DNA from 4 places in the Pseudovibrio sp. JE062 genome. Region 1 is predicted to be linked to each of the others. Evidence: riboswitches for the same ligand, from Rfam matches in the RefSeq annotation. Region 1 holds a riboswitch; each other region holds the start of a gene.
The links. A riboswitch is a leader RNA that binds a small molecule or an ion and turns the genes downstream of it on or off. The one in region 1 is predicted to bind cobalamin.

Region 1 (5,604 bases):
ATCTGGTCAATGCTCTTGCCTCTAACAATGTTGTTGCGGCGATCGGTGATGTCAAAGGCGAAGAGCAGCAGTTCAACATTATAAGCAACTCAAACCTGAAACTTGCTCAGGATTTTGAGGAGTTGGCAATCAAGGATTTTGGCGGGTACACCCTGAAGCTCAAAGATATTGCCCGTGTTGAGCTCGGTGAGCGGCCTGGTATTGTCGAAACACGCTCAAACTTTGATGAACGTGTATTCCTCTCCGTCTGGCCTCTGCCAGGTGCAAATGAGATTGCCATTGGGGATACGCTCTATGAAAAGCTGGAGGAACTCAACGCCGGGTTTCCAGATGGCTTGCATGTCGGCATCGCATTCGACTCTACACTCGCAATGAGGGATTCCCTCTTTGAAATTGTGAAAACACTTGGTGAAACGGTCTTACTCGTCGGTCTCATCGTACTCATCCTGATGGGCTCCTTCAGAGCTTCACTTGTCCCTCTGACAGCAATTCCTGTCTCCTTGCTCGGGAGTGTTGCTGTGATGTACACCCTTGGCTTCACGCTTAACATTCTGACAATCCTGGCAATTGTCCTTTCCGTCGGCCTTGTGGTGGATGATGCGATTGTTGTGGTTGAGAATGTTGCGCGGCATAGGCAGCAAGGCTTGTCCAAGTTTCAAGCCGCGCTGCAGAGCTCAAAGGAGCTGTTTTCACCGATCATCGCAATGACGCTGACACTAGCAAGTGTCTTCCTGCCGATTGGTTTTGTTACCGGCTTGTCAGGGAGCCTGTTCCGGGAGTTTGCTTTTACGCTTGCTGCTGCGGTGCTCATTTCTGGCATTTTTGCTGTTACGCTTTCTCCAATTATGAGCGCCTATGTGGCCAGTCCGCAAGGCAAGGAAACACGTTTTGCAGCCTTTGTAGGCCGACTGTTCACCCGTACAAGCAACTCCTATGGCAACTTGCTCATCCGGTTTCTGAACTGGCGTGCGCAAATACTGACCTTCAGTTTTGTGTTTGCTCTCCTCATGATCCCGTTTTTCATGTTTTCAGCCAAAGAGCTTGCACCAATTGAAGATCAGGGGAACATCAACTTTATCGTACAGGCTCCTCCCGGAAGCACTCTGCCTGCAGTTTCCGAAAACTTGAAACCAGCAATTGAAGCTGGAAAGCGTGTAGAAGGTGCGGGCGAAATCTGGCAGGTTCTGACAGCGAATGGTGGTTTTGGCGGCATCCAACTTACCGATTTCTTTGAAAGAGAACAGAGCGTGCAAGAGATTTTGCCGGGTCTGTTCTATGAACTCTCTCAGGTTTCGGGTCTGAAAGTGCTGCCTTTGCTGTTGCCTTCGCTGCCAACTGCGGGTCAGTTTGATGTTGAGCTGGTGATCAAAGGGCCTGACAGCTATGAAAACATGCTGAACTATGGCTACCAACTTGTTGGAGAAGCCTATCAAAGCGGCATGTTTATGTATGCTGACACTGATCTGAAAATTGATCGACCGCTTGTTAAGCTGAAACTCAATCACACAAGAATAGCTGATTTGGGCCTAACCTCGAAGGATGTCAGTGATCAGTTGTCTTTCATGCTGTCGGATCAATATCTCAACCGGTTTGATGCGGATGGTAAGGCTTATGTTGTTGTGCCTATGGTTGAGAAGGATGCCCGGCTAGCTCCTGATCAGATCATGAACCTGCAGATCAAAGGGCCTGAAAGCACTTACATTCCTTTGTCTTCCATTGCTTCTTTGGAAGTTGCTGCGGCACCAAGGACACTCGGGAAGTTCAACCAGCAACGTTCTTTCAGGATACTCGGATCAGTGGTTCCGGGAACCACCAAAGCGCAAGCACTGGAGTTTATGGAGCAGAAAGCTAAGCAAATTCTCCCGGCTGGATACTCTCTCGATTACGCTGGCATATCCCGGCAGATTAAGCAGGAAGGCAATAGTCTGATGTTTGTCCTTCTTGCTTCCATCGCGGTTGTCTATCTAGCCTTGAGCGTGCAGTTCAACAGCTTCAGAACTCCGCTCATTGTTGTTGTTGGCTCTGTGCCATTGGCTTTGTCCGCAGCTCTTGTGTTTACCTTTTTGGGGTTCACCTCGGTGAACATCTACTCACAAATTGGAGTGATCACACTTGTTGGGCTGGTTGCTAAGAACGCAATTTTGATTGTTGAGTTTGCAAACGTTCTTGTCGAGCAAGGAAAGGATCTGACAACAGCGATCATTGAATCTGCAAAGACGAGACTGCGCCCTGTTATCATGACAACAGCAGCGACAGTTTTAGGTCACTTTCCTCTGGTTCTTGTGACAGGGCCGGGTGCAGAAGCCCGCAACAGTATTGGGATTATTCTGGTAGCAGGTATGGTGATCGGTACGATGTTTACACTGATAACGCTGCCTTACATTTACTTGCTGTTTGCACCCAAACACTCAGCTTCGGCTGATGTTGAACGAAACGAGCAGGTCGCTGTTTAAGGCAAGCTGATGAAACTTTTAGGATGGGGTGTCGTTTCTGAACACTCCATCCAGATCATCCCAAACCTCGTCCCAATCATCTTCAGAAAGCGGTGTCAGTTGCATCGAGTGAATGACAATCATCGCTTCGCTAACAAGCAGGCGGAGACGTTCAAGGCGCTTTTGCTTGTCTTCAGAAGGTATCAGACTCAGTTTGTCCGCCATCCATTCATGAGAAGCTTCACGGTGCGCCTGTGTTTGCATCGTTAAAATCATCATGGCTGACATCTGCTGAGGTTGTTGCTTGTGCTGCAACCGGGAGGCTGCAAGAAAAACATCCAGATCGCTGATGTCACTGCGCGCGCGAGAACGTACCTCTTGCTTATAGCGCTCAAGATCTTGATCCCACCGGTCAAACAGTGCATCAATCAGCTGAGCTCGCGTGCCAAAGTTAGACTGTATCCCACCACGAGAAACCCCAGCTTCTGCTGCTACTGTGCCAATAGAAAGCGCGTGAGCCCCCTGGTTCTGAATAACCCTCTCAGCAGCATTCAGAAGTTCATTTTTATCAAGCTTTTGATACCGCGACATTCCAATCTCAACACACAGAACAGACCCTAAAATTACCCCTCCTATATGCACCAGTTTCCGGCCCGAAGCAAAAACCAGAGAGAAGAAATCTTCGTAAGTGGATAGTTATTGGTTGCATTTAGTAGGTCACTGTTGAGGTTGAGCGTCCGTCCTGTGATACGACAACGCTCCACAACAATAAGCTGTGCATAGCCTTCTATATATTGACCGCCTCCTACGCAAATGCACTATATGAGCTGTCTTGGTTCTTGTGGGGTGACTCGCAAGCTAAGAGGGAAGCCGGTGAGATTCCGGGACTGCCCCCGCAACTGTAAGCAGCAAGCGGGCTCTCATTTATGCCACTGGATCGTGTTCCGGGAAGGTAGAGAGCCTGTGCCAGAGCTGTGAAGTCAGGAGACCTGCCAAGGGACATTTTAACAACCACGGGCGGAGGGCCTGTTTGGGTTGCGGGCACATTTGCGTTCCAACGCAGCGTTGGTCTCTCATCCCTTGCTTCTTCGCCCATGCTACGGGGTTTGAAGCATGAGCATTACCGTATATTCCAAACCTGCCTGCGTGCAGTGCACCGCCACCACTCGTGCGCTGGACAGTGCCGGAATCTCCTACGACGTGATTGACCTTTCTCAGGACACAGATGCTTTCGCTGCTGTGCAGGAGCTTGGATACCGCCAGGTTCCTGTTGTGGTTGCTGGTGATCAACACTGGGCTGGTTTTCGCCCAGATAAGATAAGCGCGCTCGCCTGATCTCGTGAGCGGGCTGGTCTACTTCTCAAGCCCATCCGGAAACACCCACCGCTTTGTTGAATGCCTCGGCCTGTCGGCAGAGCGCATACCGTATCGTGCTTCTGAGCCTATGCCTCAGATGACGCATCCCTTTGTGTTGATTTCGCCAACTTATGCGGATGGCGAAGGGCGGGGGGCGGTGCACAAGCAGGTGATCCGATTTTTGAATGATGCGGCCAATCGAAACTTGCTGAGAGGCGTCATCGCCTCCGGTAACCGAAACTTTGGGGCGTTCTTCGCCCATGCAGGCACAATTATTGCCGCGAAATGCAACTGCCCATGCCTTTATAAGTTTGAACTTGCTGGCACGGAAACAGACATTGTGCGGGTTCGTCAGGGGCTAGATCTATTTTGGAAACAACACTCTTAGAGCAACCGGTCAGCGGCCAGCAGGGTCTTGATTACCATGCGCTGAACGCCATGCTGAACCTCTATGACGCAGAGGGCAAAATTCAGTTTGACGCTGACCGCCAGGCTGCGCGTCAGTACTTTCTGGAACATGTGAACCAGAACACGGTGTTCTTCCATTCTCTGGAAGAGAAACTGTCGTATCTGGTTCGTGAGAACTACTATGAAGCAGAGGTTCTGGACCAATATGACCTTGCTTTTGTGAAGGCCATTTTTGTGGCCGCTTATGAACGCAAGTTCCGCTTCCCAACGTTCCTTGGCGCTTTTAAGTTCTACACCAGCTATGCACTCAAGACATTTGATGGCAAACGCTATCTGGAGCGTTATGAAGACCGCGTGGTGATGACCGCACTGGCTCTGTCTCGCGGTGATGAAGACCTGGCTATGCGGATGATGGATGAAATCATCTCCAATCGGTTCCAGCCTGCGACCCCGACTTTTCTGAATGCAGGTAAGAAACAGCGCGGAGAGCTGATCTCCTGTTTCTTGCTGCGTCTGGAAGATAATATGGAGTCCATTGGTCGCTCCATCAACTCTGCCTTGCAGTTGTCAAAGCGTGGCGGCGGTGTAGCTTTGTTGCTGACCAATCTGCGTGAAGCTGGCGCGCCGATTAAGGGCGTTGAGAACCAGTCTTCAGGTGTGGGTCCCGTGATGAAGCTGCTGGAAGACAGCTTCAGTTATGCCAATCAACTGGGCGCACGCCAGGGTGCTGGTGCGGTTTATCTGAATGCACACCACCCGGATATTCTGAGTTTCCTCGACACTAAACGCGAAAACGCAGATGAAAAGATCCGCATCAAGACCTTGTCTCTTGGCGTGGTTATTCCGGACATCACCTTCCAACTCGCCAAACAGAACGAAGAAATGTACCTGTTCTCGCCGCATGATGTTGAGAAGGTCTACGGCATACCATTCTCCGAAATCGCTGTGACAGAAAAATACCGGGAGATGGTCGATAACCCGAAGATCCGCAAGAAGAAGATGCGGGCCCGTGAGTTCTTCCAGTTGCTGGCAGAAATCCAGTTTGAGAGTGGCTACCCATACATTCTGTTTGAAGACACTGCAAATGCGGTTAATCCGGTGGCTGGCCGCATTAACATGTCCAACCTGTGCTCAGAGATCTTGCAGGTAAATGAGGCCAGCACTTTCAAGGATGATTTGTCCTATGCCCACCTTGGCTCTGACATCTCTTGCAATCTCGGTTCCCTCAATATCGCAAGGGCTATGGATGGCGGAGATCTGGGTTCGACCGTTGAAACAGCAATCCGCGCGTTAACAGCTGTTTCTGAAATGAGCGCTATCGTCTCCGTACCATCTGTGCGCCGTGGCAATGATGAAAGCCACGCCATCGGCCTTGGACAGATGAACCTGCATGGGTTCCTGGCACGTG
Region 2 (5,604 bases), on a different contig from region 1:
GGCTCCACCAACCCCGGCACCAGTTTGTTGACAAGAACACCCCAAACCGTCTCCATGGATACAGAAACCGCGCCAACGGAGACAGCAAGGCAAACCGAAAGAACCAGCGCAGCCAATCCCACGCAACAGATCTGCAGCATATGAGGAGAACGGCCCTCAGGTGGGGCCACGACAACGCCGGTTCCTTCGCTCATGTTAGTTCCCCCAGAACGCAGCAGCGAGCTTCTTGATCGCCTTGATGTTCCGTGGTCCCGGTGTTGCCTCAGCATACTCCAGTGTCACGAACCGGTCATTCTTCACCGCATCTAGCTCCGCAAAGGCTGGGTTGTTGAGCATGAACTCACGCTTCTGCTCAGCAGTCACCTCGCCATAGTTGACGATCACGATCATCTCTGGGTTCGCCTCAACCACAGCTTCCCAGTTCACGCGCGCCCAGCTCTTCTCCAATGTGTCCAGCACGTTGGTGCCACCGGCTGCTTCAATCATCGCAGTCGGCATCGCATAACGACCGGCGGTGAATGGAGAATCCTCACCACTGTCATAAACAAACACACGCAGCGGTGTGTCAGAGGTCTTCAGGCCAGCTTTGAACTTCACCAGCTCATCACGATAAGACTGCACCAGCGCTTCCGCCCGCGCCTCAACACCAAAGATGCGGCCAAGGTTCAAAAGGTCGTTGTACATGTCATCCATGGAAACTTTAGGCTTCTCGCCAAGGTGGATGCAGCTCTCGGTCAACTCGTAAACCTTGATGCCAAACGGCTCTAGTGTTTCTGGCGTCACCTCGCCGCCAACCTTCATGCCGTAGTTCCAGCCCGCGAAGTAGAAGTCAGCATCAGCGCCGATCAGCACTTCCTTGCTTGGGTACTTCGGGGAGAGTTCTGGCAACACAGCCACCTTGTCGGTCAGTTCTGCATCCAGCGTCTTCCAGCCAGAAACGCCGGTGTAGCCCACCATGTTGTCCTGCAGCCCCAGCGCCAGCATCATCTCTGTCAGGTTGGAGTCGTTGGAAACAGCCCGCTGCGGCACGCCATCAAACTTCACGGTGCGACTACAGCTTTGTACGGAAACCTCTGCCAAGGCAGCAGAAGAAGAAAGCAGCGCTACAGCCAGCGCCAAACCAAGTTTATTCATGAAAGCAGTCCTTATGAGTGAAGATCAAAAGTAAGGAGGGATTGTTGCCGGGCCATCAGCTGATCACGCGTGGTCCGCACCTGAAACGCCTGCGAAACAAGGGCAGGGGAGAGGATCTGCTCCGGAGCCCCGAAACCCAGCATCTGCCCGTGATCCAGCAGCAGGATCTGATCACACACCTGCGCCGCCATGTTCAGGTCGTGCAAACTGGTGATGATCGTCAGATCCAGCTCTTCAATCAGCTTCAGAATTTCCAGCTGATGGCGAATATCCAGATGGTTGGTCGGCTCATCCAAGATGAGCAGCTCCGGCTCCTGCGCCAAAGCCCGTGCCACCATCACCCGCTGCCGTTCCCCGCCAGAAAGCGTGCCGAACAACCGTCCGGCCAGCCCATCCAGCTGCAAAGCATGGATCGCACGATCCACCACCTGCCGGTCATGTTCACCGGAAGCCGCCAGCCCGCTGCGATAGGGCGTGCGCCCCAGCTCCACAATCTCACGCACCCTGAGAGCAAAATCTGTCGGCTGTTCCTGCAGCACTGCTGCTACCCGCTGCGCTGTCGCCCGAGCTGAAAGAGACCAGATGTCATCGCCGCCAATGCAAATCTGCCCGCTCATCGGCTTGTTGAACCGATAAAGCAGCCGCAGCAATGTAGACTTACCAGCCCCGTTTGCCCCAACAACACCAAGGGTTTGCCCCGCCGCCAACTCAAAGCTCAGCGGTTTCAGAACAAGCGCGCTCTTACGCTCCGGCGCCCAGGAAACCTCGCAAACGGATACAGAAGCCGCGCTCATGACAAAGCATCCTTGCGCCGCTCAGCGCCAACCGGACAGCCTAAGCCATTGAAATGAAAAGAAACAGGATCCAGCATTCAACCACCCCACCTGAGTGAAACGCTACATAGTCATAAATGTAACGTTATAACGTTACATCAATTGTCGAATCCTGAAGTAAAAGTCAAGCGCACGCGCGCGCAGACCATCAGCGGCTCGCAAAACGATCCGGGATAAAGTTTAGTTTGTGAGGAAAAAGGTCTCATAACGCCCTCCGCGCTGCAGCGGGGGCAAATAGAAACCGGATATGTGAGAGGCTTGCGCCAATGCAACCATTATGGCCTCCTTCCGGGACGCCCCGCCCGGGTTGAAGTGAAACATAATGGCAGGTCTCCTGACTCGCGGGTCTGTGCTCAGCCAGCCTTCCCGGATCTCTCCAGTGGCACGCTTGGCTTCGCTAACCGCTTACAGTTGCGGGGGCAGTCACGGAATTGGCGCCTGTTGGCTACACCGCACCGTGTTCCCTTTTAATCCCGGGGCCTTTCGCTCCCCAGAAACCATCAGCGCGCATACTGAGTTTTACCGCCCCCAATTGCAAGAGTTTTCGAAAACAGACCCGACGCGCTGTTGATAGCAGCCACATCCCACCCACCGTCATCCCGCACAAGCGAAGCGCGATGCGGGATCCAGAGCCATGAGCACAGACCCAAACCACAGCTCAACCGCCTCACCAAATGCGCGCAAACTCAGCCATCCACATCCTTGTAAAAACTGTCAGTTTGACAACCTCTGGTTTTCATTCCACATTCATACATGAGGCGTCGAAACCTCCTTTAAGACAGCGGTTACCGCTCCCGTCACTGGCGGATTTTTTGTGCCTGCTTTATAGGTAGCGCGCAAACCCTTTGCTATGAGCGGGAGGGCGGTGAATACAACACCTCCTTCGGGGGGGAATAAACTCGCCTGTCTGTCTTACAGGTTTCGAACCTCCCGCTCGCCAGCGGGCCGTCGAAAGCCTTGCTGTCCTGTGGTTGTTCAACACCCTAAAGACAGAGGGATTGAGAATGAACGACTCCGCATGCGCATGTAGCGCCACAAATACTTTCCAAAATGAAATTGATGAAGTCATCGTCGCTGTCTCGGATCTGCAAAACCTCTCGTATATTCAGCACCTTGTGCTGACGGAGAGAATGCAGCACTCCAGCGAGCGCGATGCCCTGTTCACTCTGCATCACGCCTTCCGCGATCGCCTTGAAGCACTGGAAAAAAGCTGCGGAATGTTAGAGCGGGTCGCTCATCCGCAGCCAATAAACACAAAAGTTCCGCTTCCTGATTAAGCCGTACTGCCCTTTGCTCGCGCTCGATCCTCAAAGCCCATCGCGTTCAAGTGAGGAAACGGCATAGCAGCAAAGAAAAGAGCCAGCCTCATGTTAGGGACTGGCTCAGGAAATGGCTTGATCGTGCAATGCGCTCAACGTGATCGGTAACCCTGACCACGCAAAGCGCGTGCAACATCACTGTGAATGGTAAATGGCACAAACTAGTGCCTCTTGCTCCGGTGCCAATGGCGAAACGCAAATACACCCCGCATCCTCGCCAATCGGTGCCCTGCTGGTCTGCGGCCATACCACCCGCCGCAGGTCAGCACCTCCCTAAAAATACCAGTGCCACCCACACCACGTCCACTCCCTGAAAAATCAGGGGCAGCACTCCCTCTACCGCCCAATTCACTGGATCCCGCATCAAGCGCGGGATGACGGCATTGAAACGCCCACAACAGCCTCACCACCCACCACCGTCATCCCGGACAAGCGAAGCGATGATCCGGGATCTGGAACGACAGAAGTCCAAACAACATTCAGTTCTGTGCTTGGCAACCTTTGCCAGCTTGTTCTCCTGAAGTCGTCGCAATGTAACCAGCTGAAGGATCGGAGTGCATGGCATGGATGATTGGACATCCCCGGCGGCTCTTCTCCTTCGGCGCAAACCCCAATGAGAGCATTGGATAGATGCTGTCGGGATTGTTTATCTCGTGAGTGCCTTCCCAGATAAGGCGTGAGCGGATGTCGAGAAATGCTTGCAACATCAGGGCTTGATCTGCAGCGCTGAGTGGAGCTTCCTCGGGTTTGAGTGCAACGCGGCAGCTGCTTCTTGGAGTGTCTGGAGCAGAGTTCAAATGAGCTATCTCCAAATAAAATTCAGAGTTTTGAACCGTCCATACCTCACTACTGAGTTTTGATGAGTTGTCCTTCTGAGGAACGTATTGGATCAAACCGTCATGGTTCAGTGTTCCTGTCTCCTCAAGAGCCGTTTGGCATTTGCTCCAAAGCGTCTGCCACCGCTCAACAGCGGTTCCCTTATAGCTTTGCAGCGCTGGTGAAGCTGGAAGAGGCGTCAACACCCTGCATGCTTTGCTTGTGCTGCAAAAGCTGTCTTCCAACCCAAACAATGTCCGTAGGACGTCTCTCTCATCAAGAGGGTCCAGCGTCATTCTGAAATGCGCGATGAAGGGGGCTGCCGAAGTTCTGTTGTACCTCGTTGTTGCTGCAAGAGGACCCAACTTGTCGGCGTGCTTCATGAACTTGCTGATTGATGGATGAAGAGGTTCGCCTAAAGCTTCCCTACCTTCGATAAAAGTATTTTTCCAGCTTCGAGGCAGCTTGGTCAGGCATTCTAAAACATTCGTGTCAGGCGCTTTTCCAGAGAGTGTCAGGAACAGTGCACCATCTGCATCCGGCTCTACTGACTCCGGAAACGGAGCAAACTCTGGTTTTGGTTTGTCAGGAAACTGCAAGGCGAAGAAGCGAGCAAGAACATCAGCAGAGAGCTTAGGCCAATCCGAGCAAACATAGATCTCCTTAGCTTCCAGTAGATCCACTCTTGAGTTGAAAGCGGCGATAGCATCGCTGGTCACACCTGCCACTGTCAGAAGCAACAATGCAGTACCCATTAGTTTTCTTTTTATTGACTGGTACATAGCAAGAGAGTGTCCACGTTAGGTCTGCAAGTTACTCATTTGGCGTTGGCGTTCTTTTCTAGAAAGGCGTCGTATTTTAACAATAGCATGAAGTATAAAGCACAGACCTAGAAGCAAGTATGCCCATATGCAAACCGTAAATATGTAGAAAAAGCTAGCTGAACTATAGACCTTACAAAAATTCTGGAACTTGGAGAATGGCGGGTCTGCCTCATACATGCATTCGTTAGTGTGAAGAATTGTTACAAAACCAACGAGTATACTGATCACGACTAGGGCAATCCAAAGACGCTTCTCAAGGTCTTGAGGTTGCACTTCATTTTGGTGGGGATTAGCTTTTGCCCTATATCGAAACATTCGTCGAAACGGGTTCATCCAGAATATTGCACTCAAGCTTGGGAGTGAGTAGCCAATAATCATAAAGGCAAGGGTTGCTACTGCCTCGTCTCTGGAACCTGTATGGCGTGTGTGTTCAGCAATAAGGCTGTCGTAATATCCTGGAAAGAAAGAATAATTGGGAAGTGATTCCACCGTGCTGAATAAGATGCTGCTGAGTGTTGAACTCGAGTGCACCGCAACGTAAATGACCGTGATTGGCAGAGCAAAAGCATAGGTAAGTGCCATGTAGTCGGCGACTTGGCTATAGTATGTAGCTGGCTTGGTTTTTACAGTATCGGTCCCGACGTAGAGGATCGACAAACAGAATATAATCGGGATCAA
Region 3 (5,604 bases), on a different contig from region 1:
GCTGTCGTGATCAACTCGTTAACAAGGCTGCCATCGCCAGCGGTGTAACCGTTGGCGTAGTAGACCCCTGCCCGCGCTTTATCATCGGGTTGCGCTTCCACAAAACGCTGAACGGTAGCCTCAAACCGGTCGGCCAGCGCCTCAGCCTTTTGCTCTTGCCCCAGCACTTTACCGAGACGGCGGAGCTCCTTGGCAATATCCGAGATGGTACGCACTGGCGGCACTTGCACCACGGTTATGCCAAGACCACGCAGCATCTGCACTGTGGTTTGGTTGGTATAGGTGCCTGCAATCACCAAATCCGGGTTCATCAGGTAGATCTCTTCCGCCCCGCCAAAGTTGATCGGGTAGGCTTTCGCCTCTTCACTCATGACAGAGAGCGTTGGATCTGATGCCAATCTGGAAACAGAGACAAGCTGCCCCTCGCCTGCGAGCAACATGGAGAACTGGTCGGTGCACAGGTTCATGGAAACGACCCGATTGGGTGCACTCACTCCGCTCTCATCTGCACGGGCCGCTGCCGGGCTGATTGCAAGGGCCATCAGCAGTGCAGTCTGCATGATCTTTTTGATCTTATTTGGCATTTAGACCTTTTGAGCAGCGTGAGAGTTTGGAACGCAGCATCGGGCAGTACTGAAGAATCCAGAGAATGCCGCCCAACCTTTGCTGAGCGGCATACTTAATCAGAAACTGGCGCTAACACCAGCGTAAACGGAAAGGCCCGGTGTCTGATAGTCCTTGATCCGCTCATAATCCTGATCCAACAGGTTCTCGCCGCGAACATGAAACGTCAGATTATCATTGTACTGATAGGCCGCCTTGGCGTTAACCAAGACGAAATCGTCGAGTGTGATAGGCTTTTTACTAGTATCAAGATCTTTCAGCCCATAAACATAGTTTGCGTTGACACTCAAAGACAAAGGTTCCCACGGCTTGTAGGTGAACCCGAGATTAATATCATGCAGAGGGACGCGGCGGAGACGTTTTTTATCTGGCCCTACAGCCCATGTATAAGTGTAGGCGCTATTAAAGCTTAAATTATCCAATACATCCCAGTCAGCAGACAGTTCCGCACCCTGACTTCTGGATAGCCCATTAATCTGCTCATACTTATAGTCAGCAGGATTATTTATGATCAGGTCTTCTGTCAAAATATGGAAGTAACCGAGAGAGAGCCTCAGTTTTTCATCAAGGAAATTTTGATCGATGCCGATATCATAGCTAACACTGGTTTCAGGCTCAAAATCTGGATTTCCTGAATAGCTGTCATACAACTCATAGGATGAAGGTGCACGGAAACCATTGCCAAGGCTAGAGCGAATACGTGTATTCTCGAGAACTTGATATGATACAGTCCCGCGCCCAGTCAAATAGTACCCATATGCACTATGATGATCTAACCTGACAGCTCCGCTTATGTTCAACGGATCGGTAGGGTTCCACAATGCTTGGACAAAGCTTCCAGCAACTTCAATTTTCTTAGACTGGCCCTTAACTTTTTCTCGGCTCCAATCTCCACCATAATTCAGTCGGAGACTGTCACTGACATCAAAATCATTCAAAAACTCGATTTTAACGCGATTACCTTTCGCGGTGTAACCACTGTTATACTCGCGTGTCAGGTCCGAGAACTGGATTGATACATCTGTGGTCATGCGGTCGTCGAGCCAAATGTAGTTGGCTCCAACTTTCCCAAAATACTGCTTCGCATCAACTTTGTTGTTGGCAGCCGGTGCGTCGGAGCCATCATACTCAGTCGTGCCATGCAACCCACGGGCAGCAAAGTAAACATTCAACTCTTCACTAAGATCAACTGAACCTTTTGCAGAGAAGGTTTTATTCTCGTAGCCGTCTTCGTCTGAAGGTCGCCCTTTGGGAGATACTGCGCTGAACCCATCTGTATGAAACCGCTGAAGATTAATTGCAATATCGGCAGTTTCAGTAGCTGCTTTCAAGCCGTAAGAGGCATTCACGGTTCCATAGCTACCGCCCTCTACAGTCGCATTATGTTTTACAGTGCCCGGTGCCGCACGCTTAGTGATAATGTTCACGACACCTGCGATAGCTTGACCGCCGTAGAGCGCACTCTGAGATCCCTTAAGGATCTCAATCCGCTCAACGTCATTGAGGAGCATATGCTCCAAACGAGCTTCTACCTGAGGGGAACTAGGATCAGAGATATCGATGCCATCCACCAACACTTTAGTGTAGTAGTTGTTCATTCCCCTTATCCTGAGAGTACTATTTGTCCCCGCCCCACCGTTCTGTGAAAAGGAAATGCCCGGAAGCTTGGTCAGGTATTCGGAGACGAACGTAGCGCCGTCGTTTTTCAGGTCTTCTTCGGTGACGACGTGGGTTGTGGAGCCGACTTTGCCGGCTTCGGTTTCCGTTCTGTTGGCGACGACGATGACTTCGTCAAGATCAGCTTCCTGCGCAGTTGATGCGAGGGTTGAGCTGAGGAGTGCTGAGAGAGCTACGCCGGACTTGAGGGTAGCTGCGATCCAAGATGTGTTACGCACGAGTTTGGTCCATCATTCACAGCAGCTTGAAGAACTGCCATGCTGTTGATTGCATTGTGCGTCTTTGGAGAAATCTACTCTAACCTCTTGAAAAGAGGCGTGTTTGATAGCCAGTCAGACGCACTGTGAATGTCACCTGAACGGAATACCGCCCCTTAACACGCCCCGTGCTTTGGGTGAGTGACTGCATCTGGCAGGTCTCCTGGCTTGCGCGTCCTTACTGCTGCTCCGCCTTCCCAACGTTGCTTTAAACAACAACATCAGTGGCATTTGTGAGCAACAACTCTACGCTTACAGTTGCGGGGGCAGCCACGGCTTATCCGATAGGACCGTGTTCCCTTTTCATTTTCATCTGATCGATAAAAATACCAAATACACGGCTATTGATCAGATTTCAGGGGCTTCCGTCAACTGCCTCAGCAAGGAACTTGATAAAATTCGACCAATTGCTGGGTAAACTCACAGAAATTGCAAGTGATTGTTCCACTACCAGATCTTGCGATGCGGTCTTACTCGGCCGCACCTGCTTGTGGTGGTTAGATGGAGTATGATCTTTCCTGCTGATTAGCTCATGAAGATCAGTGCACAGCCAACAATAACGAGGAGTGCTCCGATCCATGCGCCGATGGCTGGGAACTCTTTGGTCTGCCACCAGAGAACCGGAAGCATCATTGCTGGCGTTGTTGCGGAAAGCGTTGAGACGATGCCTACTTCGCCGCCACTGAGTGCATAGAGGATCAAGGTCATACCAATGCCCATGCCAAGCATGCCGGACAAGGATGCGAGTGCGACGATCTCTTTGTTGATCGGGTTTGCAAGGCGGAATGGACGGCCTGGCAGGTAGAACAGCGCCAGCAAGCCAAAGGCAGCGATAGTACAGCGCATGAGGGAGATCGCGACAGGGTCAGCACCACTTTCCATGACGGGACGGATGATGATCGAACCCACGGACTGGGAGAGAGCCGCCAAAGTACCGAAGAGGACGCCGACCACGACCGGACCTCTGATTGCTTCCCATTTATGCAGTTGGTCTTTGCGTTTTCCGAATGCGATGGCAAGGATAACGCCGACAAGAACACAGGCAATGCCGATAACGGCCTGCAGAGAAAGCTCTTCGGACAAGAACAACCAGCCCAGCAGAGCTGACATGGGTGCGTTCATGGAAAACAGAATGGCGGTACGGCGCGGCCCCATACGATTGAGGGTGAGGAACAACAGTGTGTCACCCATGAAGATGCCGATAAAACCAGACAAGAAGATGAGTGATGCATGGCTAGAATCAACGGTGTTCCAGGTGCCGGTTGCAAACACATAGGCGCCCAGAAACAGCACAACGAACCACATGCGCACGCAGTTGAAGCCGATAGCTCCTAAATGCGCAGCAGGTTTTGCAGAGATGAGACCACCGATGGCCCAGGTGGCAGCAGCACCGAGCGCGGCAACTTCGAATAAAAACATGGGGTGACCTAACCGACGAAACTAAGGCCTTGGCGTAGATAATTTGAAAACCCAAACAGCTCTAAAGCCCTTGGATTTGTCGTGCAAGCTCAGTTTGGTGATATTTAGAACAGACCAACAGCTATTCAGGCAATAATGTTTCCAGTCTCAGCAGAAATACAAATGACAGCCGTTAACTAAGTTGCTTTCAAGTGATCGGACACAATCTTGAACTTTCTACGTGCATTCGTTAGAGCTTCTACGTAGGGATTACATTGCTGTTCCTGCCTGATTTGCGTTTTGACGCTCTCTCCGGCTCCTTTGGTGACCTGTTCTAATCTGGAGATTTTCCATGAAAGATATTGAAATTGCCCGCGCAGCAGACATGAAACCAATTGCGCGTATCGCTCAAAATCTGGAGATCCCGGAGGATGCTCTTGAGCCCTATGGTCGCTTTAAAGCCAAAGTGAACCTGGATGAGATGCCGGAGGTGAACAGCCGGCCGCATGGAAAACTCATACTTGTGACTGCTGTTTCCCCTACTCCTGCTGGTGAAGGCAAGACGACAACGACGGTTGGCCTTGGTGATGCACTGAACCGCATTGGCCTGAAAACAACCATTTGCCTGCGTGAACCTTCTCTAGGGCCTTGCTTTGGCATGAAGGGCGGCGCTGCTGGTGGTGGTTATGCGCAGGTGGTGCCGATGGAGGATATCAATCTTCATTTCACCGGTGATCTGCATGCAATCACCGCAGCTCATAACCTACTATCAGCTATGATCGACAACCACATCTACTGGGGCAATGCGGAGAATATCGATCAACGCCGTATTGTTTGGCGCCGCGTGGTGGACATCAATGATCGTTCACTGCGTTCCATCACCACTGGCCTTGGCGGTGTGAGCAATGGATACCCAAGCGAGTCCGGATACGACATCACCGTTGCCTCTGAAGTGATGGCAGTGCTGTGCTTGGCGGAGAACCTGCAGGATCTTCAGGACCGACTTGGCCGATTGTTGATTGCGTATCGTAAAGACAAGACACCAGTTTACTGCCGTGACCTGAAAGCTGATGGTGCGATGACGGCTCTGCTGAAAGATGCCTTCCGCCCTAATCTGGTGCAGACACTGGAGAACAATCCGGCCTTTATTCATGGCGGCCCGTTTGCAAACATCGCACATGGCTGCAACTCTGTGATCGCGACCAAGACAGCCTTGCGCCTTTCTGATAATGTGGTGACAGAGGCAGGTTTCGGCGCAGATCTTGGTGCGGAGAAGTTCTTTAACATCAAATGTCGCCAAGCTGGTTTGACACCAAATGCGGTGGTGGTTGTGGCAACTGTGCGTGCCTTGAAGATGCATGGTGGTGTTGCCAAGAACGCATTGACGGAAGAGAATATCGACGCGCTTGAGAAAGGCATGAGCAATCTGGAGCGCCACGTCAAAAATTGCCAGAGCTACGGCGTGCCTGTGATTGTTGCCATCAATCGCTATGGCCCTGATACGGATCAGGAAATCGCCAGTATTATGCAGCGCATGGAGAAACTTGGTGTAAAGGCTGTTCCGTGCACACACTGGGCTAATGGTTCCAAAGGCACCGAGCAGCTCGCAACTTCGGTTTCTGAAATTCTGCAGACAACTGAAGCTGAC
Region 4 (5,604 bases), on a different contig from region 1:
CAGAAGGCGCTTCAACAGGTAGCTCAGCAATCCGCGCTGCATAAAGCAAAGCACCAGAAAGGTTCTCCGCACCCCCTTCAATCAAATAGCGCCACAACATCTGCGCAGTTTCCAGCGGCACGGTGGAGCGTTTGGCAAGCTCCTCATCCCACTTGTCATCCCCCGGCAGCAGAACCAGCTTCACACCTTCAGCACGGGCGACCGCTTCCAGCCGCTCAACGCCGTAGCGCCAGTATTCAACGCCGCCCAACAGGCGCACCACCACAAGCTTGGAGGCCTGAATGCACTGCTCAATATAAAGGTCAACAGAGTACGGATGGGACAGCGCCAGAAAACTGGCAAGCCGCAGGGAGTAGCCCTCATGCTGGGCATGGGCCGCCGCAAGGCCAGCAAGCTCTGTGTCCGCTGCGCTTAAAAACACAACATCCGCAGGCGTCTGCCCCAGATCGACAGCCTCTTCTCCATCATCCAATCGGCGTGATTGCCCGACAAGTACGTGCATCAGGCAGAAACCAACTCAAATTCACTCAGCGCAGCATTCACACTGTGCTTGTCCAATCCTGCAAGACCAATCACAACCAGCTTGGAATGGCTTTCACTGCCAGCCGCAAACCAGGCTTCCACACGTGGGCCAACCGCCTGCACCAGCACCGGCGCCACTTTGCCTTCCACCACCACACTGCCTTTAATCCGCAGCACGCCGGAAACCTTCATGGCCGCCTCCACCTGAGCTTTCACCTCCTCAATGGAGGCAAACCGGCGGGTAGGCAGCACAAAGCTCTCAAAGTCATCATGGGAATGATCGTGATGATGATGGTGGTCGTGGTCGTGGTCGTGGTCGTGGTCGTGGTCGTGGTCGTGGTCGTGAGCATGCTGCGCTTCATGATGAGAAAGACGCAAGTCCATATCATCTTCAGCCCCGGCATCCCGGCCCAGCAGAACATCCAGCGCCAGCTCTCCATGAGAGGCAGCCACAATCTCAACCCCATCGCGCAAACGGCCACTGATGGTCGCCTTAACAGCGACAAGCTCTTCATCAGTCAAAAGATCAGCTTTGGAAAGCACAACAAGATCGGCGCAGGTCAGCTGGTCAGCAAACAACTCCTCCACCGGGCTTTCATGGTCCAGCGCCTCATCTGCAGCACGCTGCGCCGCAACCGCCTCTTCATCAGAGGCTACCTTGCCAGCAGCAACAGCAGGCGCATCCACCACAGTCACCACACTGTCTACGGTGACGCGAGGTTTCACAGAAGGCCAGTTGAAGGCCCGCACCAAAGGCTGTGGCAAAGCCAGACCAGAGGTCTCAATCACAATCACATCCGGCGCTTGCTCTCGCTCCAGCAGCATTTCCATGGTTGGCAGAAAATCATCCGCCACCGTGCAGCAGATGCAGCCATTGGCCAGCTCCACCACCTCATCCGCAGAACAATCCGGATCAGCACAGCCATTGACCAGCGATCCATCAAAGCCCATCTCGCCAAACTCGTTGACGATGAGCGCAATGCGCTTGTCCTGCGCTTTCATCAAAAGACTGCGGACCAATGTGGTTTTTCCGGCACCCAGAAAACCAGTGATAATGACAGCAGGAATTTTTTTAGAAGGGGCAGCAAAAGAAACAGTCATAGGGAAATCTCCGGAAAAACAGCAGGCTTCAGCTGCAACGGTTGACCGGCAGCAACAAACATCACGTAGTGGCAACACTCAGCGATACGCTGGTTGAGGCGCCCGGCCTCATCACGAAAGGCGCGGGCCATGGCGTTTTCAGGCACAATGCCCATACCCACCTCATTGCCAACAAACACAACGGGGCATGGCAGATCGGAGAGCACAGCACGCAGCTGCTCAAGCTCAATGCTCCAGTCCCGCTGGGCATGCATAAGGTTGGAAATCCAAAGCGTCAGGCAATCAACGAGGATGGCGCACTCCGCATGGGCATGCTCTTTCAGCACGCGCACAAGCTCCAGCGGCTCCTCAACAGTGTCCCAAAGGTCGCCTCGCTGCATCTTATGATGCGCGATACGTTCCTCCATTTCACCATCAAAGGCCTGGCCTGTCGCAATATAAGTCGGGCGTCGCCCGCTGCTTAAAACCAGTTTTTCCGCATATGCGCTTTTCCCGGAACGAGCACCGCCCGTTACGAGACAATGGCGAACGCAAAGGTCGCCGCTCTGTTCAGCCATCTGAATTAGCTGATCAGCAAGCGCATGGAAGCCGAAGCTTCACTCAAAGAATATGAAAGTACAGCAGCTGTCTCACACGGAGACAGGGAAATATGTGTCATGAGCACCTCTCGCCGTCCACCCGACAGCAGTCCTATGTCAAATCATATCTCCAGCCGGTCTCCTGGCTTGCGGCTCTGTCGATCACAGCCCCTTCCCAGCCTCAAAAAAGGCCAGTGGGATTATCGCAATGATCTCGCCGCTCACAGTTGCGGGGGCAGCTGCGGCTTACTTCCATAATATATGGAACCGCATTCCCGTTTAATCCTTCCGCCTGGAGCCTCGGCACAGACGAAAAGAAACTGGAGTTCTGGGCTTAAGTGTGGGGCGCAATCAGCTCCCCTGTCAATTGTCTTTGTGAGGATTCCAACATCACCGGAAAATCAAACCCGCAAAATCCGCGGTTTTTGGAGATTTCTGGCTAACCCCCTTGGATATCTCAATAAAAAAAACGAGAAACTGTCCACAAATCGAAAAATTCCTAAAAAACGACTTGGCAAACACACCATGCCTCTGTAAAAGCCTCCTCACGCAAACGGCGAGGCAAACTCGCAAGGGTGTCATGATCCCCGGTAGCTCAGTGGTAGAGCAAGCGGCTGTTAACCGCTTGGTCGCTGGTTCGAATCCGGCCCGGGGAGCCATCCTTTCTCGTTTGCAGCCATAACGGCAAGATCATCGTGATCCCCGGTAGCTCAGTGGTAGAGCAAGCGGCTGTTAACCGCTTGGTCGCTGGTTCGAATCCGGCCCGGGGAGCCACTTTTCTTGATTGCAGCCAAATGGCAAGCATATTGTGATCCCCGGTAGCTCAGTGGTAGAGCAAGCGGCTGTTAACCGCTTGGTCGCTGGTTCGAATCCGGCCCGGGGAGCCATCCTTTCTCAAAATTCCCCTCTCCTTTAAATCAGCGTTTCATCTCACAGAATTCGTGCGCGCGCGTCTAACCCTACAATAATAAAAACAGTGGGTAGAAAACCATGTTCACGCGCAGCGAAACCGCAGCACTGGCAAGTGCCGCAGGCCGAAGAAACGGAGTCCATCTGGGTAGAACTCTCTTCCGCACAAAAGCGGAGGCACTCCATTTCGCCGCAAAACTCACCCTGATCCTGCATATGGCGACCAACTAGCCGAGCGACATCCCCCTAAATTATCGGGGAGTTCATAAGCTGGGAGAGCTGTGCATATCACGCAGCACTTAAAACAGCCCATATCAGGTAGATGCACCCCATATAAAAAGGGCAGAAATGAAGCGCTGTTCTTTCAAAAACTTAAGCTACTTGAAAAAATAAGTGATTTTTTTGCCAATGAGAGAAAATGAGATGCTCATCACAGTTCTCTCCATTTCATATAGCAAATCAACACAATGAAAATTTTACATAATAGCAATTAAATAACCTGAAAGTATAAATACGCGAAACATAATTTATATACAATTATTATGGCATAGATACTCTAAGTAAATACGTATACCTCTAATGTATCTGGTGCGAATTATCATAGTCACTACTTCGTGATGACTGTGTTACTGCACACAATAAGGCGCCCCCTCTGGGAAAGTTGCTGCGTGAAAGTCAGGGAGCCATCAATGAGTAGTCTGTTTCCGCTGTGCGGTCTGCCGCACATCTTGAATTTTCGCTTCGCAAAATCTGGTCTTCTTGCTGCCTGTCTCGCTGCGCCGCTCACGCTGGCCGCGCCTGTTCTGGCAGAAACACCTCCTGCAACGGACCCGGCCACACCTTCCGGCCCGCAACTTATTGATAAATCTGCGGACGGCAACACCTACGCCATGCCAGAGGACTATCTCGCCGTCACCGTCGCCCCACCACCTAAAGCTCCTTACGCAGACCCTCTGGAGAGCGATCTGTCTATCTGGGTAGGTGAAGTGGAAATTCAGGGCCGCAAAACCCTGTGGGTCGAGCTGATCGATCAGCACGGCGAAGTCATTTACAACTCCGAAGTCCAGCAGAACGAAACCCATCTCCTGCCTGATGGCAGGGCCATTGCGGTGACCGTGATGCAGCCAGACAGCCACAGCAAAGCCATGCAGTCGGCTGCTCTGAAGAAGGACCAGTCCCGCGTACCAACGGATGAGCGCTTTGTGGTCACCCGCAAGGAAGCTTTTGCCCCAGCATTGGATACGCAGGTGAACCTGCTGGAGGTGCAGCCTGTTCCAGAGGAAGTCCATAATTCTTTCATGCTCCGCGCAGGAGAGAATGGTGAAATCCTCTGGAAGGCCACCAAAGACGCCATCTCTTGGCTGGAAAGCAGATCCTGACAGGAACCAGCTGCGCGCAAATCGATACTCTCTCAAATCGCATTTAGCGCGCACATTCGAACCGCACACACCCGGTGAGCAATTTTATTCTCCCATGGAAGTCCGAAGAGAATAATATCCTAGTCTAACGCACCCTTTGGCAGCCCATTTCTTGTTCTTGCCGGGCCAGCACAGTAGCGTGGTCTCAAAAGGGGTCGAATACCCGCATTCTGAAATTTATCCTGATACGAGTTATTTGAGAGACACTATGGACACGCGCGCCTCTGCCATCGAAGCTATCGGCAACACCCCCCTCATTCGCCTCAAAGGCCCTTCTGAGCGTACCGGCTGTGAAATCCTCGGCAAAGCTGAGTTCATGAACCCGGGCCAGTCCGTCAAGGACCGCGCTGCGCTCTTCATCATCCGCGATGCTGTTAAACGCGGCACCCTGAAGCCAGGCGGCATCATCGTGGAAGGCACCGCAGGCAACACCGGCATCGGCCTTGCACTGGTCGGCAACGCACTGGGCTACCGCTCTGTCATCGTCATTCCCGAGACCCAGTCTCAGGAAAAGAAAGACATGCTGCGCATTGCAGGTGCTGAGCTGATCGAAGTTCCGGCTGTTCCGTATAAGAACCCGAACAACTACATCAAAGTTTCCCAGCGCATCGCAGAAGAGCTGAGCAAGACCCATCTGCAAGGCGCCATCTGGGCCAATCAGTTTGATAATGTCGCCAACCGTCAGGGCCACATTGAAACCACCGCTCAGGAAATCTGGCAGCAGACCGACGGCAAAGTCGACGGCTTCATCTGCGCAGTGGGCACCGGCGGCACACTGGCGGGCACCGGCATCGGCCTGAAGGAAAAGAACCCGAACATCAAGATCGGCCTCGCAGATCCGCACGGTGCAGCACTCTACAACTACTACGCCCACGGCGAGCTGAAGTCCGAAGGCTCCTCCATCTCAGAGGGCATCGGTCAGGGCCGCATCACAGCGAATCTGGAAGACGCGCCGATCGACATCCCTTACCGCATCTCTGATGAAGAAGGCCTGCTGATCAACTTCGAACTGCTGCAGAACGAAGGCCTCTGCCTCGGCGGCTCTTCCGGCATCAACGTGGCTGGCGCCATCCGCC

Region 2: another riboswitch for cobalamin. It lies ahead of PJE062_RS08265 (ABC transporter ATP-binding protein); the one in region 1 lies ahead of nrdH (glutaredoxin-like protein NrdH).
Region 3: another riboswitch for cobalamin. It lies ahead of PJE062_RS04365 (TonB-dependent siderophore receptor); the one in region 1 lies ahead of nrdH (glutaredoxin-like protein NrdH).
Region 4: another riboswitch for cobalamin. It lies ahead of cobU (bifunctional adenosylcobinamide kinase/adenosylcobinamide-phosphate guanylyltransferase); the one in region 1 lies ahead of nrdH (glutaredoxin-like protein NrdH).

Annotation. Positions count from the first base shown of each region.
Region 1 is NZ_DS996808.1:4,604-10,207, forward strand. It holds gene PJE062_RS10125 (efflux RND transporter permease subunit) at 1-2,453, shown strand, start outside; gene PJE062_RS10130 (TetR/AcrR family transcriptional regulator) at 2,472-3,023, opposite strand; cobalamin riboswitch at 3,249-3,444, shown strand; gene nrdH (glutaredoxin-like protein NrdH) at 3,546-3,767, shown strand; gene nrdI (class Ib ribonucleoside-diphosphate reductase assembly flavoprotein NrdI) at 3,772-4,176, shown strand; gene nrdE (class 1b ribonucleoside-diphosphate reductase subunit alpha) at 4,158-5,604, shown strand, end outside.
Region 2 is NZ_DS996807.1:159,067-164,670, forward strand. It holds gene PJE062_RS08255 (iron ABC transporter permease) at 1-140, opposite strand, end outside; gene PJE062_RS08260 (ABC transporter substrate-binding protein) at 196-1,134, opposite strand; gene PJE062_RS08265 (ABC transporter ATP-binding protein) at 1,146-1,928, opposite strand; cobalamin riboswitch at 2,274-2,484, opposite strand; gene PJE062_RS08270 (hypothetical protein) at 2,972-3,244, shown strand; gene PJE062_RS08275 (hypothetical protein) at 3,766-4,857, opposite strand; gene PJE062_RS08280 (hypothetical protein) at 4,903-5,604, opposite strand, start outside.
Region 3 is NZ_DS996805.1:1,050,257-1,055,860, forward strand. It holds gene PJE062_RS04360 (ABC transporter substrate-binding protein) at 1-584, opposite strand, end outside; gene PJE062_RS04365 (TonB-dependent siderophore receptor) at 684-2,519, opposite strand; cobalamin riboswitch at 2,694-2,907, opposite strand; gene PJE062_RS04370 (DMT family transporter) at 3,084-3,977, opposite strand; gene PJE062_RS04375 (formate--tetrahydrofolate ligase) at 4,309-5,604, shown strand, end outside.
Region 4 is NZ_DS996805.1:279,654-285,257, reverse strand. It holds gene cobN (cobaltochelatase subunit CobN) at 1-502, opposite strand, end outside; gene cobW (cobalamin biosynthesis protein CobW) at 502-1,623, opposite strand; gene cobU (bifunctional adenosylcobinamide kinase/adenosylcobinamide-phosphate guanylyltransferase) at 1,620-2,180, opposite strand; cobalamin riboswitch at 2,316-2,537, opposite strand; tRNA gene PJE062_RS01305 (tRNA-Asn) at 2,786-2,860, shown strand; tRNA gene PJE062_RS01300 (tRNA-Asn) at 2,901-2,975, shown strand; tRNA gene PJE062_RS01295 (tRNA-Asn) at 3,014-3,088, shown strand; gene PJE062_RS26455 (hypothetical protein) at 3,192-3,341, shown strand; gene PJE062_RS01290 (hypothetical protein) at 3,800-4,489, shown strand; gene PJE062_RS01285 (cysteine synthase A) at 4,737-5,604, shown strand, end outside.